DNA from 2 places in the Streptomyces thermoviolaceus genome. Region 1 is predicted to be linked to the other one. Evidence: riboswitches for the same ligand, from Rfam matches in the RefSeq annotation. Region 1 holds a riboswitch; the other holds the start of a gene.
The links. Region 1 has a riboswitch for S-adenosylmethionine ahead of OG899_RS19770 (aminotransferase class V-fold PLP-dependent enzyme). Riboswitches for the same ligand answer to the same signal wherever they lie in the genome.
Positions count from the first base shown of each region.

Region 2: it holds a riboswitch for S-adenosylmethionine, as region 1 does, so the genes downstream of both, thrC (threonine synthase) here and OG899_RS19770 (aminotransferase class V-fold PLP-dependent enzyme) in region 1, are expected to answer to the same signal.

Region 1 is NZ_CP109280.1:4,536,156-4,542,354, forward strand. Features, by position in the region: gene OG899_RS19760 (cytochrome bc complex cytochrome b subunit) at 1-1,495, shown strand, start outside; gene trpD (anthranilate phosphoribosyltransferase) at 1,666-2,730, shown strand; SAM riboswitch class IV at 2,828-2,944, shown strand; gene OG899_RS19770 (aminotransferase class V-fold PLP-dependent enzyme) at 3,263-4,624, shown strand; gene OG899_RS19775 (Lrp/AsnC family transcriptional regulator) at 4,656-4,937, opposite strand; gene OG899_RS19780 (rhomboid family intramembrane serine protease) at 4,934-5,686, opposite strand; gene OG899_RS19785 (hypothetical protein) at 5,847-6,086, shown strand; gene OG899_RS19790 (NYN domain-containing protein) at 6,145-6,199, shown strand, end outside.
Region 2 is NZ_CP109280.1:3,416,482-3,422,680, forward strand. Features, by position in the region: gene OG899_RS15020 (trehalose-6-phosphate synthase) at 1-529, opposite strand, end outside; gene OG899_RS15025 (hypothetical protein) at 1,104-1,427, shown strand; gene OG899_RS15030 (glucosyl-3-phosphoglycerate synthase) at 1,489-2,433, opposite strand; SAM riboswitch class I at 2,621-2,759, shown strand; gene thrC (threonine synthase) at 2,777-4,060, shown strand; gene OG899_RS15040 (MoaD/ThiS family protein) at 4,057-4,332, shown strand; gene OG899_RS15045 (cold-shock protein) at 4,768-4,971, shown strand; gene groL (chaperonin GroEL) at 5,420-6,199, shown strand, end outside.

The DNA of each region.
Region 1 (6,199 bases):
GTTCATGTTGGGTGAGGTCTGCCTCTACAGCTTCCTGATCATCATCCTCACGGGTGTATATCTGACGCTGTTCTTCCACCCCTCGATGAACGAGGTGGTGTACCACGGCAGCTACGTCCCGCTCCAGGGACAGCTGATGAGCGAGGCGTTCAACTCGACCCTGCACATCTCCTTCGAGGTGCGCGGTGGTCTGCTCATCCGGCAGATCCACCACTGGGCCGCGCTGGTCTTCCTCGCCGGCATGTTCGTGCACATGATGCGCGTGTTCTTCACCGGCGCGTTCCGCAAGCCGCGTGAGGTCAACTGGCTGTTCGGCTTCCTGCTGTTCGTCCTGGGCATGTTCACCGGTTTCACCGGTTACTCGCTCCCGGACGACCTGCTCTCCGGCACCGGTGTCCGCTTCATGGAGGGCGCGATCCTGTCCGTGCCGATCATCGGCACGTACATCTCGTTCTTCCTCTTCGGCGGCGAGTTCCCCGGTCACGACTTCGTGGCCCGGTTCTACTCGATCCACATCCTGCTGCTGCCGGGCATCATGCTCGGCCTGGTCGTCGGCCACCTGATCCTGGTCTTCTACCACAAGCACACGCAGTTCGCGGGCCCCGGCAAGACGAACAACAACGTCGTCGGCATGCCGCTGCTGCCGGTGTACATGGCCAAGGCCGGAGGCTTCTTCTTCCTGGTCTTCGGTGTCATCGCGGTGATCGCGGCGATCGCGCAGATCAACCCGATCTGGGCCATCGGCCCCTACCGGCCGGACCAGGTGTCCACCGGTGCCCAGCCCGACTGGTACATGGGCATGGCCGAGGGTCTCATCCGTGCGATGCCCGGCTGGGAGGTCAACTTCTGGGGCCACACGCTGGTCCTGGGCGTCTTCATCCCGCTGGTGCTCTTCGGTGTGGTCCTCATCGCGATCGCGGTGTACCCGTTCATCGAGGCCTGGGTCACCGGCGACAAGCGCGAGCACCACATCCTGGACCGCCCGCGCAACGCCCCGACCCGCACCGCCTTCGGTGCCGCGTGGATCGCCTGGTACTTCGTGCTGCTGGTCGGCGGTGGCAACGACCTGTGGGCCACCCACTTCCACCTGTCGATCAACGCGATCACCTGGTTCGTCCGCATCGCGTTCTTCGCGGTGCCGGTTCTCACCTTCATCGTCACCAAGCGGATCTGCCTCGGCCTGCAGCGCCGGGACCGCGACAAGGTGCTGCACGGCCGCGAGTCGGGCATCATCAAGCGCCTGCCGCACGGTGAGTTCATCGAGGTGCACGAGCCGCTCAGCCAGGAGCAGCTGTACACGCTCACCGCTCACCACCAGTACGAGCCGGTGGAGATCGGTCCGACGGTCGACGAGAACGGCGTCGAGCGCAAGGTCAAGGGCACGGAGAAGCTGCGCGCCAAGCTCAGCCGTGCCTACTACGGCGAGGGCAACCAGATCGCCAAGCCGACCGTCGAGGAGTACAAGGAGATCACGAGCGGCCACGGCCACCACTGATCCTTCGATTCCGAGCGTCGCCACGCCCGGTCACAGGCCCCGTCCGGCTCCCGGACGGGGCCCTGTGCCGTTCCCGGGGCTGGATAGGGTGGAGGCGTTGCACGTCCCCGTCCCGCCCGCGCGGGAGGGACACCGAACAAGGACACCGGACACCGACCCAGGAGCGGCTTATGAGCGCTGTGACCCCCGCTGGAGGCGACACCGCGGCGGGCCGTTCCTGGCCCCGCGTGCTGAACACCCTGCTGGCCGGCCGGGACCTGGACGCCGATGACACCGCCTGGGCCATGGACCGGATCATGCGCGGCGAGGCGACGGACGCTCAGATCGCCGGTTTCGCGGTGGCGCTGCGGGCCAAGGGCGAGACGGTGCAGGAGATCACCGGCCTGGTCCGGGCGATGTACGAGCACGCCCGTGTCATCGAGGTCCCCGGGCCGGCCGTGGACATCGTCGGCACCGGCGGTGACGGCGCGAAGACGGTGAACATCTCCACGATGTCCTCCATCGTCGTCGCGGGCACCGGCACCAAGGTGGTCAAGCACGGCAACCGGGCCGCGTCCTCCGCCTCCGGAGCCTCCGACGTCCTGGAGAAGCTGGGTGTGAACCTGGAGCTGAGCCCGCAGCGGGTGGCCCAGGTCGCCGAGGAGGCCGGGATCACCTTCTGCTTCGCGGTGAAGTTCCACCCCGCCCTGCGGCATGTCGCCGCGGCCCGCGGCCAGCTCGGTATCCGCACCACCTTCAACTTCCTCGGCCCGCTCACCAATCCGGCCCGGGTCTCGGCGCAGGCGGTCGGGGTCGCCGATGCGCGCATGGCGCCGATCGTGGCCGGAGTCTTCGCCGAGCGCGGCAACTCCTCCCTGGTCTTCCGCGGGGACGACGGCCTGGACGAGCTGACCACCACGGCCACCTCCCGGGTGTGGGTGGTCCGGGACGGCACGGTCACCGAGGAGACCTTCGACCCCAGGGACGTCGGCATCGACCTGGTGCCGGTCGAGGCGCTGCGCGGCGCCGACGCCTCCTACAACGCGGAGGTCGCCCGCCGGCTGCTGGACGGCGAGCGCGGGCCCGTCCGGGACGCCGTGCTGCTGAACGCCGCGGCCGCCCTGGTGGCCCTGGAGCCCGGCCCGGGGACGCTGGCCGAGCAGATCCGCGCCGGCATGGACAAGGCGGCCGAGTCCATCGACTCCGGCGCGGCCCGGCGGGTGCTGGACCGCTGGGTGGCGGCCAGCAACGCCTGAGGGCCGGCGAACGCCTGACGGCCGCCCGCGGCCGTGCGGTCCCGCGATCCGGACACCGGTTGCGGGACCGCGATCTTTTCGCGTACGTTTTCGTCCAGGTCATGAGTGACAGCCTTCAGGCCCCGGCCGGCTGTCCGGCAACCCTCCGTCCGTGGCGGGGTGCCCCGGGTGAAGACCAGGCCGCAGGCAGCGAGGTCTGCGGCAAGCGCGGACCCCTCGCGCGCTCCTGACGAGCGCGAGGCCAGGGGTCCTGGTCGTGACGAGGGAGTTCTTTCGTGAGCCAGCGAATGCGGTAGGCCTGTCGCCCGTTCTCCCGCCGTCCGCCCACGCCCGTGCAGCGGGCCGTGGACGCCGGTGAGCCGCGACAGGCCCGGGGCCACACCCCGTCCGTTCCCCCTTCTTCTTTCTTTCTCCTCGCGTTTCCTTCTCTTCGCGTCACGTCTTCCGCGCTGAGCCGTGCCCGGACACCGGCATGTCCCGGGGCGCGTGGGCTCGCGCGGTCGACGCCGCCTGCCTCCACGGGAGTTCACCCATGTCTGTCTCCGCTGTCGCCCCCGGCCGGTCCGTGTGCGCCCCGCTGCCCGTGCTCGGCCGTGACGTCACCGTGCCGCTCGTCACCGGCGGCGAGGTCACCTATGCCGCGCTCGACTACGCGGCCAGCGCACCTGCCCTGCAACGCGTCTGGGACGACGTGGCCGCCTACGCGCCGTACTACGGCAGCGTGCACCGCGGGGCCGGGTACCTGTCCCAGCTGTCCACGGAGCTGTTCGAGTCCTCTCGCCGGACGGTCGCGGAGTTCCTCGACTGCCGCCCCGACGACGAGGTGATCTTCACCCGGTCCACCACCGACTCCCTCAATCTGCTGGCCCGCGCGCTGCCCGCCGGCTGCCAGGTGTTCGTCTTCGCCACCGAGCACCACGCCTCGCTGCTGCCCTGGCGCGACGCCCGGGTGACGTATCTGGACGCGCCCCGCAGTCCCGGGCAGGCCGTGGACGCCCTGGAGCGGGCGCTGGCCCTGCGCGAACCCCACGGCCCGGCCCTGGTCTGCGTCACCGGCGCCTCCAACGTCACCGGGGAGCTGTGGCCGGTCACCGAGCTGGCGGCCGCCGCCCACGCGCACGGCGCCCGGATCGTCCTGGACGCCGCCCAGCTCGCCCCGCACCACCCGGTCTCCGTGCGGGACCTCGACGTGGACTGGGTGGCGTTCTCCGGCCACAAACTCTACGCCCCGTTCGGCGCGGGGGTGCTGGCCGGGCGGACCGACTGGCTGCACGAGGCGGAGCCGTACCTGGCCGGCGGCGGGGCCAGCCGCCGCGTCACCCGGCGCGACGACGGGAGCCTGGACGTGGAGTGGCACTGCGGCGCCGCCCGGCACGAGGCCGGCTCCCCGAACGTCATCGGCGCCTACGCCATCGCATCGGCGTGCAAGGCGCTGACCGAGGCCGGCTTCGACGCCCTGGTGGAGCGCGAGCAGCACCTGATCCGCCGGGTGCGCGCGGGGCTGGCCGAGGTGCCCGAAGTGAAGGTGCTGTCGTTGTTCGGTGACGACGCCCCGCGGGTCGGTGTGATCTCGTTCGTGGTGGAGGGCTTCAACAGCTCCCGCTTCGCCGCGGCGCTCTCCGCCGAGTGGGGCATCGGGGTGCGGGACGGGCTGTTCTGCGCCCACCCGCTGGTGCGGACCCTGCTCGGCACCGACCCCGAGACGCAGGGCGAGTGCGGTGCCCCCGAGGCCGCGCCCGGCGAGGCGTCGCTGAACGCCGTCCGCGTCAGCTTCGGCGCCGGCACCCCCGACGAGCACGTCGAACGGTTCGTGACCGCGGTGCGGGAGCTGGTCCGCGACGGCGCGAGGTGGCAGTACCGCACGGAGGGCGGCCGCTGCGTGCCGGTGGTGTGACCCGGGCGGGCCGGGAGGCGGCCCGCCGCGGTCAGGAGTCCAGGCCGATGGCGAACGCCGCCTCCAGGTCGTGCTGCGAGTACGTACGGAAGGCCACATGGGTGTCCGTGGCCTCCACCCCCGGGATCTTGCTGATCCGCCCGGGGATCACCTCGGCCAGTTCCTCGTGCTGCCGCACCCGGACCATGGCGATCAGGTCGTAGGTGCCGGTGACGGAGAAGACCTCGCTGACGGAGTCCAGCGCGGCGATCTGCTCGGCGATCTCAGGGATCCGGTCCACGCTGGTCTTGATGAGGACGATCGCGGTGATCACGGCTGGTTCTCTCCCTCGGGAGCCGGAGCAGGGGCGGGCTTCACTCTAGTCCGCCGCCCGTAGCGGACCCATGCGCAGGCGAAGCCCAGGGCGAAGCCGATCACATGGGCGAGGTAGGCCACGCCCGGGCCCTGGCCGGCCCGCCCGGCGGCCAGCCACTGCAGGGTCGCCCAGAACGGCAGGACGATCCACGCCGGCAGTCTGAGCGGCAGGAAGAACAGGAACGGCAGGACGCTGGTCACCCGCGCCCGCGGGAACAGATACAGAAAGGCACCGAGGACCGCGGAGATCGCCCCGGAGGCGCCCACCAGGGTCTGCTCGGAGGCGGCGTGGGCGACGGCGTAGCCCAGCAGGGCGAGGCAGCCGCAGCCGAGGTAGAACAGAAGGAACGGCAGGCGGCCCATCCGCTGCTCGGTCATCGCGCCGAAGACGTACAGGAAGAGCATGTTGCCGAGCAGATGGACCCAGCTGCCGTGCACGAACAGCGCCGTCGCCGGGGTCAGGGCGGCCCGCGGGTCCCCGGTGAGCAGTTCGGCGGGGATCACCCCCCAGCGCCGGAAGTAGGAGCGCTGGGCCTCCAGCAGCGCGTCCCCGGTGCCCAGCCGGGGGTCGAGCCCGGAGGCGGGGCCGATCGCGAACAGGACACAGCACACCACGATCAGGGCGCAGGTCACCGGCGCGGGCGTGGTCCGCAGCGCCTTCCAGGCCCGGGCCGCCCGGCCGGTCACCGTCTTCGTGTCGCCGGTCATGTGCACAGAGCATGGCGTACCGGGACGCATCCGCGCAGACCGCCTCGCCGCTGCGGACCCCGGGGCGGGCCGGGGGTGCGAGGCCGTAGGGTTACGAGCCGGACCCGGTGCGCCCGAGCGATGCGGGGCACCGGACACTGGAAGGAAGCGAGCAGTCACGATGACGGTTCCCCAGCCGACCGCCACGACGCGGTGGCGCTGCACCCTCTGCGGCAACCTCACCCGCTTCGACGTGACGCGTTCGTCGAAGGTCGTGGAGTACGTCCACCTCGACCTCGCCGGCGAACCCACGGTGGAGGAGCGCGAGGTGCTCAGTGAGACCATCGAGTCGGTGCGGTGCCGCTGGTGCAACGCCGTGGACAAGGTGGAACTCGTGGACAGGCCGGGCGCCGGCTCCTGAGCGGAGCGGCCGGCACAGGTACCCCCGCGAGGGGGACCGCTAGGCATTGGGGTGACGGATGGAGCAGACACGAGGCGGGGAGCCGGACGACGGCGCCGCTGAGGTGCTCGACC
Region 2 (6,199 bases), 1.1 Mb from region 1:
TGCGCACGTCCGGCCGCAGCTCGCGCAGCATTCCCGGCACCAGTGTCAGGTGGTAGTCCTGCACCACCACCGCCGCGCCCTCGGCCGCCTCCTCGGCCAGCGCCTCGGCGAAGGCCCGGTTGTAGGTCACGTAGGACGCCCACTGGCGGCGGAACTCCGCGTCGAAGACCGGCTCCAGCGGCGTCTGGTACAGCATGTGGTGGACGAACCACAGCACCGAGTTGGCGATGCCGTTGTAGGCGTCGGAGAACACCCCGGCGTCGATGTCGAGCATCCGCACCTGCTGCCCGCCGGTCACCTCGGCCGGCAGCCGCCCGGCCCGAGCCGTCCGCCGTACCGCCTCCCGGTCGGCCTCGCTGAGCGCCGCGCACACCCACACGGCGCCCGCGTCCGGTCCGATGGCGGACAGTCCGGAGACCAGCCCTCCGCCGCCGCGCCGGGCGTTGAGGGAACCGTCGGGGAGCACTTCGTACGAAACCGGGCCGCGATTGGACGCGACCAGCACCTCGGCACCGTGCGTTGCAGCCATGGTCCTCAACCTAGCCCGGCCCCCCGGCACTCAAACGTCGGCCCGGTCCGCCCCGGGGCGGCGCGGACCGGACCGTCGTCGGCGACTTGTGACAGACATGTGATGAGCATGAGGATACGGTGTGCAGTCGAGCGACCTCCGTCCGTGCGGTCCGCGCGGACGGGTCGTGACCTATGACATGACCTATGGGGGGGGGGATCCATGCGTCTCATATCCGTTGCGCGCGTGCGCCGGTCCGCCGCTGCGGCGGCGCTGCTCCTGGCCGGTGCGCTCGCGCTGACCGGCTGCGGCGGTGACGACTCCGGCACGTCGAAGGCGGCCCACGCGGTCACGGCGACCCCGAGCGACACCGCGCAGACCTCCGCGGAGCCCACGGACACGGACACCGCGAGCCCGACGCCCAGCCCGGCCGCCACCCTGCGCGACTACACCGGCTCCCGCCATCGGCACGGCCATCGCCGCCGCCGAGGCCGACCACATCACCTACGCCGTCCAGCTCGAGGGCACTGGACGCCGGGCCTCCGCCTGGAGCCCCGACGAGAAGGTCTGCGACCAGGACACCGGCGCCGACGGCGTGACCTTCACCCTGGCCCGCGACGGCCACGACTGCGCCGGCCGGCTGCTGCACACCCCGGCGCCCGCACACGCCGGCTCCTCCGGCGGCAGCAGCGGGGGCGGCGGCAGCGGCTCCGGCGGCACCAGCGGCGGCACGAGCAGCAGCGGTGGGGGCGGCAAGGCCTGCGCGATCACCAGCCCGGCCGGCAACTGCTACGCCGACGGACAGTTCTGCGCCCAGCGCCACCACGGCCTGAGCACCTACGGCAAGGGCGGCGAGTACCTGACCTGCCGGCCGGACGGATCGGGCCGCTGGCGCTGGTCGGACGGCGTGGCCGGCTGATCCGCCCGGCGGCGCCGGAACGCCCCGCGACAACGCCCGCCCCGGTGAGCCGCCGCCCGGCTCAGGCCACCTTCCGCGCCGCGTACTCCGCGATGTGCGCCATCGGCGGGCGTTCCTCGGTGTCCACCGGATAGGTCCGCGGCTCGAAACCGTCCGCGCCCCGCTCGAACTGGGTCAGCAGCGGGCGGACCAGGTGGCCGCGGGCCAGGCGGAGCTGGGCGGTGCGGTAGATCGCGGCGGCCATCCGGCCCAGCGCCTGGCCGTCCTGATGCCGGTGGACGCGCACGCCCACGTCGACCTGGGCGAGCGCGTCCAGCCCGACCAGGTGCAGGGCGTCGACCAGCATGCCCAGCTCCACCCCGTAGCCGACCGGGAACGGCAGCCGCTCCAGCAGCGAACGGCGGGCCGCGTACTCGCCCCCGAGCGGCTGCACGAAACCGGCCAGCTGCGGCCAGTGCATGTTCAGCAACGGACGGGCCATCAGCTCGGTGACCCGCCCGCCCTGCCCGGCGGCACCCGCCAGCGGACGGTCGTACATCGCCTTGACCAGCTGCACGTCCGGGTCGGTCAGCAGCGGCCCGACGATGCCGGTGACGAAGTCGGCGGAGAACTCCCGCAGGTCGGCGTCGACGAAGCAGATCACGTCGCCGCGGGTGACCAGCAGCGACCGCCACAGCACCTCGCCCTTGCCCGGCACCGCCGGGATCCGCGGCAGGATCGCGTCCCGGTGCTCGACCCGGGCACCGGCCGCGGCGGCCACCTCGGCGGTGCGGTCCTTGGAGCCGGAGTCGACGACCACCAGCTCGTCCACCAGCGGCACCCGCTCGATCAGCTCCCGCCGTATCGCGGAGACGATGTCGCCGACCGTCTCCTCCTCGTTGAGCGCGGGCAGCACCACGCTGACCACCGACCCGCCGGCCCGTTTGGCGGCCAGGATCGTGTCGAGCGGACGATCGGTCACCGACCAGGAGCGTGTCCTCAGCCAGCGCTCGACTTCTTGCAGCACGGTCGGCGGCTCCTTCACCCCTGCTCGTGAGGCCGCTGCACGCCCTTGTCGACGCAGCAGCACATGATCGTGTGATCCGTCTCGCGGTTCGGACGACCCCTTTCGGTCGTCCGGCCTTCGGTTACAGTCTTGACCAACGCGGAGGACCGTCGCATGCCGGGGTCGTCCGCGATCCACAACCGCATACCGCTCATCCAGAGGGGCAGAGGGACACGGCCCGATGAAGCCCCGGCAACCCTCCAGCCGGTCTCGTCCGCGCGAGGCTCCCGGCTAGGGAAGGTGCCAAATCCGTCTCACGACGAGATGCGTCGTGAGGAAGATGAGGAGAAAGGGCCTCGCCTCCATGGCTGTGCACACCGTTGCAAGCAGCACGTCCTCCACCGTCGATCTGGGCCCCGCCGCCGCGCTGAGCTGTCGCGAGTGCGGGCACCGCGTGCCTCTCGGCCCGGTCTTCGCGTGCGAGGAGTGCTTCGGCCCGCTGGAGGTCGCCTATGACTTCTCCGCCTACGACACCGACACCCTGCGCAAGCGGATCGAGGCCGGTCCCGCCAGCATCTGGCGCTACGCACCGCTGCTCCCGGTCCCCGAAGACGTCGCCGACAAGCCGAACCTGAACCCCGGCTGGACGCGACTGGTCAAGGCCGACCGACTGGCCGCCGAACTCGGTGTCACCGGCGGGCTGTACGTCAAGGACGACTCCGGCAACCCGACCCACTCGTTCAAGGACCGCGTCGTCGCCCAGGCGCTGGAGGCCGCCCGCGCCTTCGGCTTCACCACGCTGTCCTGCTCCTCCACCGGCAACCTGGCCGGCGCCGTCGGTGCCGCCGCCGCCCGGGCCGGACTGCGCTCCTGCGTGTTCATCCCGCACGACCTGGAGCAGGGCAAGGTCGTCATGGCCGCCGTCTACGGCGGCGACCTCGTGGGCATCGAGGGCACCTACGACGACGTGAACCGTTTCTGCTCCGAGCTGATCGGCGACCCGGCCGGCGAGGGCTGGGGCTTCGTCAACGTCAACCTGCGCCCCTACTACGCCGAGGGCTCCAAGACGCTGGCGTACGAGATCTGCGAGCAGCTCGGCTGGCGGCTGCCCGACCAGATCGTCGTCCCCATCGCCTCCGGTTCCCAGCTCACCAAGGTCGACAAGGGCCTGCGGGAGCTGATCGAGCTGGGCCTGGTCGAGGACAAGCCGTACAAGATCTTCGGTGCTCAGGCCGCGGGCTGCTCCCCGGTGTCCACCGCCTTCAAGGCCGGTCACGACGTGGTGCGCCCGCAGAAGCCGGACACCATCGCCAAGTCGCTGGCCATCGGCAACCCGGCCGACGGCCCCTACGTCCTCGACATCGCCCGCCGCACCGGCGGCGCGGTGGAGGACGTGACGGACGAGCAGATCGTCGACGCCATCAAGCTGCTCGCCCGCACCGAGGGCGTCTTCGCGGAGACCGCCGGCGGCGTCACCGTCGGCGTGACCCGCAAGCTGATCGAGAACGGACAGCTCGACCCGTCGAAGACCACCGTCGTCCTCAACACCGGTGACGGTCTCAAGACCCTGGACGCGGTGGCCGGCACCGGCCTGACCGCGACCATCCGCCCGACCCTGGACTCCTTCCGAGAGGCTGGCCTCGCATGAGCGTGACCGTTCGCATCCCCACCATCCTGCGCACCTACACCGGCGGCCAGGCCGAGGTGACCGCCGAGGGCGCCACCCTCGCCGAGGTCATCGCGGACCTGGACAAGAAGCACACCGGCATCGCCGCCCGCGTGCTGGACGACCAGGGCAAGCTGCGCCGGTTCGTCAATGTCTACGTCAACGACGACGACGTCCGCTTCGAGCAGGGCCTGCAGACGGCCACACCGGACGGCGCGGGCGTGTCGATCATTCCGGCGGTCGCCGGCGGCTGAGCCCGACACCGCACCCAGCGACCGCGGTCACCGTCCGTTCACCGGGATGCCCCCTCCGCGAGAAATCCGGAGGGGGCAATTCCGTGTGATTGAACGCGATAGAATCGGGGAACGCGCTCCCGATCGTCTCCCGACGGGGCCCTGGATTCACCCCGCACGCCGACAAGATGCAGCCAAAGTGTGCGGGTCTTTTGTGGCTTTTTCCTTGTTCGTGCGGCCCGACTTGCCCTGAGAACAGAGGAATTCTCGGCATATTCCCGACCGTGCGCGTCCGGATTTCTCGTCCGATTGACCTGTTGCAGACGGCAGTTGGGCAGATACATTCAGCCGCGGTCGACGCGTTCCGGCGCACGCCCCCGATGCACGGGGGGTGAGGTCTGACCCGGATCCGCGAAGTGTGGATCTGTGCAAGGGCCAGTATCAGGGGAGTTAGGCATGGCTCAGGGCACCGTCAAGTGGTTCAACGCGGAGAAGGGCTACGGCTTCATCGCGGTCGACGGTGGTGCGGACGTCTTCGTCCACTACAGCGCGATCCAGATGGACGGCTACCGCACGCTGGAAGAGGGCCAGCGGGTCGAGTTCGAGATCTCGCAGGGCCAGAAGGGCCCGCAGGCCGACATGGTTCGCGTCACCGCCTGAACAGTCCACGACAAGGGGCCCGCACCCGGCACCGGGTGCGGGCCCCTCGCCGTGCGCACGCGGCACGGCCACCCGGCACCGGCCGGTGCTCTCCACCGCCCGCGTCCACCACCGGCCGCGGACGTCCTCCCGCCCGCGTCCGACACCGTCCGCCGCTCACATCAGGCGCCGGGTGCGGGCCCGTCGCCGTGCGCCGCGTGCCGCACGTGTGCCTCGGCCGGCGGCCGCCGGACGGGGCCCGCTCCGCCGGTGCGCCTTGCACTCGGGCATGCCGAGTGCTAATCATTGGTGGCGTTAGCACTCTGAAGGTGAGAGTGACAGCGAAGGACCGGGTCGGTGAGGCCCGCAGGCCGGGTGGGGCAAGGAACCACGAGGCCGGCGAGCCGTCCGTCGCGGGCGCGGGCGCGGTCCGAAGGAATCACCCCCAGTCCTGGAGGGACCACTTCACATGGCCAAGATCATCGCGTTCGACGAGGAGGCGCGGCGCGGCCTCGAGCGCGGCATGAACCAGCTCGCGGACGCCGTCAAGGTGACCCTCGGCCCCAAGGGCCGCAACGTCGTCCTCGAGAAGAAGTGGGGCGCCCCCACGATCACCAACGACGGTGTTTCCATCGCCAAGGAGATCGAGCTCGAGGACCCGTACGAGAAGATCGGCGCCGAGCTGGTCAAGGAAGTCGCCAAGAAGACGGACGACGTCGCCGGTGACGGTACGACCACCGCGACCGTGCTCGCCCAGGCCCTGGTGAAGGAGGGTCTGCGCAACGTCGCCGCGGGTGCCAACCCGATGGCCCTCAAGCGCGGTATCGAGAAGGCCGTCGAGGCTGTCTCCACCGCCCTGCTCGACCAGGCGAAGGAGGTCGAGACCAAGGAGCAGATCGCTTCCACCGCGTCCATCTCCGCCGCCGACACCCAGATCGGTGAGCTGATCGCCGAGGCCATGGACAAGGTCGGCAAGGAAGGCGTCATCACCGTCGAGGAGTCGCAGACCTTCGGTCTGGAGCTGGAGCTCACCGAGGGCATGCGCTTCGACAAGGGTTACATCTCCGCCTACTTCGCCACCGACATGGAGCGCATGGAGGCGGTGCTCGAGGACCCGTACATCCTCATCGCCAACTCCAAGATCTCCGCGGTCAAGGACCTCCTCCCGCTGCTGGAGAAGGTCATGCAGTCGGGCAAGCCGCTGCTGATCATCGCCGAGGACGTCGAGGGCGAGGCCCTGTCCACCCTG